DNA from 2 places in the Streptomyces sp. NPDC029041 genome. Region 2 is predicted to be linked to the other one. Evidence: predicted binding sites of a transcription regulator. Region 2 holds the regulator's gene; the other holds the start of a gene.
What was found. The regulator HrcA, encoded in region 2, represses chaperone genes, less so after heat shock. The targets are predictions, from matches to a motif close to TTNGCACTCNGNNNNNCNGAGTGCNAA.
Positions count from the first base shown of each region.

Region 1: the regulator HrcA is predicted to act here: its motif matches at 1,268-1,294, upstream of groL (chaperonin GroEL).

Region 1 is NZ_JBEZWO010000005.1:164,398-166,793, forward strand. It holds gene thrC (threonine synthase) at 1-95, shown strand, start outside; gene AB0F04_RS14120 (MoaD/ThiS family protein) at 198-473, shown strand; gene AB0F04_RS14125 (cold-shock protein) at 919-1,122, shown strand; gene groL (chaperonin GroEL) at 1,458-2,396, shown strand, end outside.
Region 2 is NZ_JBEZWO010000002.1:249,506-251,901, forward strand. It holds gene dnaJ (molecular chaperone DnaJ) at 1-937, opposite strand, end outside; gene hrcA (heat-inducible transcriptional repressor HrcA) at 937-1,953, opposite strand; gene AB0F04_RS04735 (MBL fold metallo-hydrolase) at 2,125-2,396, shown strand, end outside.

The DNA.
Region 1 (2,396 bases), on a different contig from region 2:
ACGGCCTCAAGACGCTGGATGCGGTGGCCGGGACCGGGCTGACCGCGACCATCCGGCCCAACCTGGACTCGTTCCGTGAGGCCGGGCTCGTCTGATCGTCGTTCGCTGCGGGCCGGTGGGGGCTGGTCGCGCAGTTCCCCGCGCCCCTGAGGACGCGCCCCAGCCGTAGCTCAATCGAAACCGGAGGTCATATCCCGATGAGCGTCACCGTTCGGATCCCCACCATCCTGCGTACCTACACCGGCGGGCAGGCCGAGGTCGCCGCCGAGGGCGCGAACCTCGGGGAGGTCATCGCCGATCTGGAGAAGAACCACACCGGGATCGCCGCCCGCGTGCTGGACGACCAGGGCAAGCTGCGGCGGTTCGTCAACGTCTACGTCAACGACGACGACGTGCGGTTCGAGCAGGGTCTGGAGACGGCGACGCCGGACGGTGCCGGTGTGTCGATCATTCCCGCCGTCGCCGGCGGCTGAACCGGTCGGTCGGCTGGTTGTTACCTTCGGTAACGACCGTCACTGAGAGTTTATCGAATTGCCCCCTCCGTGAGAGAAGCGGAGGGGGCAATTCTGTGTGGTTGAGCGGGGTACAGTTGGGGAACGCGGCCCCGATTCCCTGATCGGAACCCTGAATTCCCGCTACGAGCCCGACAAGATGTAGCCAAAGTGTGTATGTCTTTTGCGGCTTTTGTTCCCTTTGTGTGGCCCGACTTGCCCTGAATTCGGGCGAATTCTCCCCACATTCCGGACCCTGCGCGTCCAGATTTCTCGTCCGATTGACCTGTTGCAGACGGCAGTTGGACAGATACATTCAGCCGCGGTCGACGCGTTCCGGCGCACGCCCCCAACCGTGGGGGGTGAGGTCTGACCCGGATCCGCGAAGTGTGGATCTGTGCAAGGGCCAGTAATAGGGGAGTTAGGCATGGCTCAGGGCACCGTCAAGTGGTTCAACGCGGAGAAGGGGTACGGCTTCATCGCGGTCGACGGTGGTGCGGATGTTTTCGTCCACTACAGCGCGATTCAGATGGACGGCTACCGCACCCTTGAAGAGGGCCAGCGGGTCGAGTTCGAGATCTCGCAGGGTCAGAAGGGACCGCAGGCCGACATGGTTCGCGTCTCTGCCTGAACGCGCACCACGACCAACGCTCAAGCGACCGGTCTTCTGAGAAGGGCCCGCACCCCCCGGGGGGTGCGGGCCCTTCGGCCTGCTCGAAGCGCATGCCGGGGGTGTTCGCCGGGGGCTGACGTGACCGCCCGATCCCCGGGAGGCGCTTGCACTCGCCATGCCCGAGTGCTAATCATTGCGTTAGCACTCTGAAGGTGAGAGTGACAACGTAAGGACCGGGTCGGTGAGGCCCGCAGGCCGGGTGGGGAAGGAACCCACGAGGCAAGCGAGCCGTCCGTCGCGGGCGCGGGCGCGGTCCGGAGTCATCACCCCCAGTCCTGGAGGGACCACTTCACATGGCCAAGATCATCGCGTTCGACGAGGAGGCGCGGCGCGGCCTCGAGCGCGGCATGAACCAGCTCGCGGACGCCGTCAAGGTGACGCTCGGCCCCAAGGGCCGCAACGTCGTCCTCGAGAAGAAGTGGGGCGCGCCCACGATCACCAACGATGGTGTCTCCATCGCCAAGGAGATCGAGCTCGAGGACCCGTACGAGAAGATCGGCGCCGAGCTGGTCAAGGAAGTCGCCAAGAAGACGGACGACGTCGCCGGTGACGGTACGACCACCGCGACCGTTCTCGCCCAGGCCCTGGTCAAGGAGGGTCTGCGCAACGTAGCCGCCGGCGCCAACCCGATGGCCCTCAAGCGGGGTATCGAGCGTGCCGTCGAGGCCGTCTCCGCCGCCCTGCTGGAGCAGGCGAAGGACGTCGAGACCAAGGAGCAGATCGCCTCCACGGCCTCCATCTCCGCCGCCGACACCCAGATCGGCGAGCTCATCGCCGAGGCCATGGACAAGGTCGGCAAGGAAGGCGTCATCACCGTCGAGGAGTCCCAGACCTTCGGTCTGGAGCTGGAGCTCACCGAGGGTATGCGCTTCGACAAGGGCTACATCTCGGCGTACTTCGCCACCGACATGGAGCGTATGGAGGCCGTCCTCGACGACCCGTACATCCTGATCGCCAACTCGAAGATCAGCAACGTCAAGGACCTGCTGCCGCTCCTCGAGAAGGTCATGCAGTCCGGCAAGCCGCTGCTGATCATCGCCGAGGACGTCGAGGGCGAGGCCCTGTCGACCCTGGTCGTCAACAAGATCCGCGGCACCTTCAAGTCCGTCGCCGTCAAGGCCCCGGGCTTCGGCGACCGCCGCAAGGCGATGCTGCAGGACATCGGCATCCTCACCGGCGGCGAGGTGATCTCCGAGGAGGTCGGCCTCAAGCTGGAGAACGCCACGCTCGAC
Region 2 (2,396 bases):
CACCCCGGCCGTGCAGCGGGATCGACTGGCCGGACTGGGTGCCCGGGCGGATGTCGACCTCCTCCATGCCGTCGAGCGTCTCCAGCGGCACCTTCGTGCCGAGGGCCGCCGCCGTCATGGGGATCGTCACCGTGCAGTGCAGGTCGTCGCCGCGCCGCTGGAACGTGCTGTGCGGCAGCTCGTGGATCTCGACGTAGAGGTCACCGGCCGGACCGCCGCCGGGGCCGACCTCGCCCTCGCCGGCGAGCTGGATCCGCGTGCCGTTGTCGACACCGGCCGGGATCTTGACCGTGAGCGTACGGCGGGACCGGACGCGGCCGTCACCGGCGCACTCCGGGCACGGGGTCGGCACGACCGTGCCGAAGCCCTGGCACTGCGGGCACGGGCGGGACGTCATGACCTGGCCCAGGAAGGACCGGGTCACCTGCGAGACCTCGCCGCGGCCGCGGCACATGTCACACGTCTGGGCGGAGGTGCCCGGGGCCGCGCCCTCACCGCTGCACGTGTTGCAGACGACGGCCGTGTCGACCTGGATGTCCTTCGTCGTACCGAAGGCCGCCTCGTCCAGCTCGACCTCGATACGGATCATCGCGTCCTGGCCGCGGCGGGTGCGCGAGCGCGGTCCGCGCTGCGACGCCGTGCCGAAGAACGCGTCCATGATGTCCGAGAAGTTCCCGAAGCCGCCGGCTCCGAAGCCGCCCGCACCACCGCCGCCGGCCTGCGAGAGCGGGTCGCCGCCGAGGTCGTAGACCTGCTTCTTCTGCGGGTCCGACAGCACCTCGTAAGCGGCGTTGATCTCCTTGAACCGCTCCTGGGTCTTCGGATCGGGGTTGACGTCCGGGTGCAGCTCGCGGGCGAGCCGCCGGAAGGCCTTCTTGATCTCTTCCTGCGACGCGTCGCGGCGCACGCCGAGTACGGCGTAGTAGTCCGTGGCCACTACGACTCCGCCAGGATCTGTCCGACGTACCGTGCCACTGCGCGTACCGCTCCCATCGTTCCCGGGTAGTCCATGCGGGTCGGTCCGACCACGCCGAGCTTGGCGACTGCCTCGCCGCCCGAACCGTAGCCGACCGACACGACGGACGTGGAGTTGAGTCCTTCGTGGGCGTTCTCGTGACCGATCCGTACGGTCACGCCCGGATCCTTGGCCTCGCCGAGCAGCTTGAGGAGCACGACCTGCTCCTCCAGCGCCTCCAGCACCGGCCGGATCGTGAGAGGGAAGTCATGCCCGAAGCGGGTCAGATTGGCGGTGCCGCCGATCATCAGCCGCTCCTCGTTCTCCTCGACGAGCGTCTCCAGAAGTGTGGAGAGCACCGTAGAGACCGTACCCCGGTCCTCGTGCTCGAACGCCTCGGGGAGATCCTCCACCAGACTCGGCACATCCGCGAAACGCCGGTTCGCCACACGGCTGTTGAGCCGCGCGCGCAGATCCGCGAGCGAGGCGTCGCCGAAGGGCGCCGGGCAGTCGACCACCCGCTGCTCGACCCGCCCGGTGTCCGTGATCAGCACGAGCATCACGCGCGCGGGCGCCAGGGAGAGCAACTCCACGTGCCGCACGGTCGAACGGGTCAGCGAGGGGTACTGCACGACGGCGACCTGACGCGTGAGCTGCGCGAGCAGCCGTACCGTACGCGCCACGACGTCGTCGAGGTCGACGGCACCCTCGAGGAAGTTCTGGATCGCACGCCGCTCGGGCGCGGTCATCGGCTTGACGCCGGCGAGCTTGTCGACGAACAGCCGGTAGCCCTTGTCGGTGGGGATGCGCCCGGCACTGGTGTGCGGCTGGGCGATGTACCCCTCGTCCTCGAGGGCCGCCATGTCGTTGCGGACGGTCGCCGGGGAGACGCCGAGGCTGTGCCGCTCGGTGAGGGCCTTGGAGCCCACCGGCTCCTCGGTGCCGACGTAGTCCTGGACGATGGCGCGCAGCACCTGAAGCCTGCGTTCACTGAGCATCGCGCACACCTCCAGAAGTCTCCGCCTGCTTGCCCTGCCGGTCCGGCCTGGCACTCTGCGCGTGCGAGTGCCAGCATTCCCCGGCCCAGTGTACGGCGGTGGGGTACACCCCCGGCAAGGCTGGTCGTGCGGCGCCGTGCTCCGAGCGGGGCGCACCGCTAGCGTCGCCGTATGACGGTGACTTGGGAAGACCTCGGATGGGAACGGGTGGCCGCCGGTGTGGGGCGGTGCCGGCTGCCGGTGTGGGACTGCACGATCGGGCTGGTCGCCGGCGAGGGGGCGGTCCTCATGATCGACGCGGGGTCGAGCCTCGCCGAGGGAGCGAAACTGGGCGCGCAGGCGCGGGCGCTCACCGGTCACCGTGTGACACATCTCGCGCTGACCCACCCGCACTTCGACCATGTCTTCGGCGCCGCGGCGCTCCCGGACACCGAGGTGTTCGG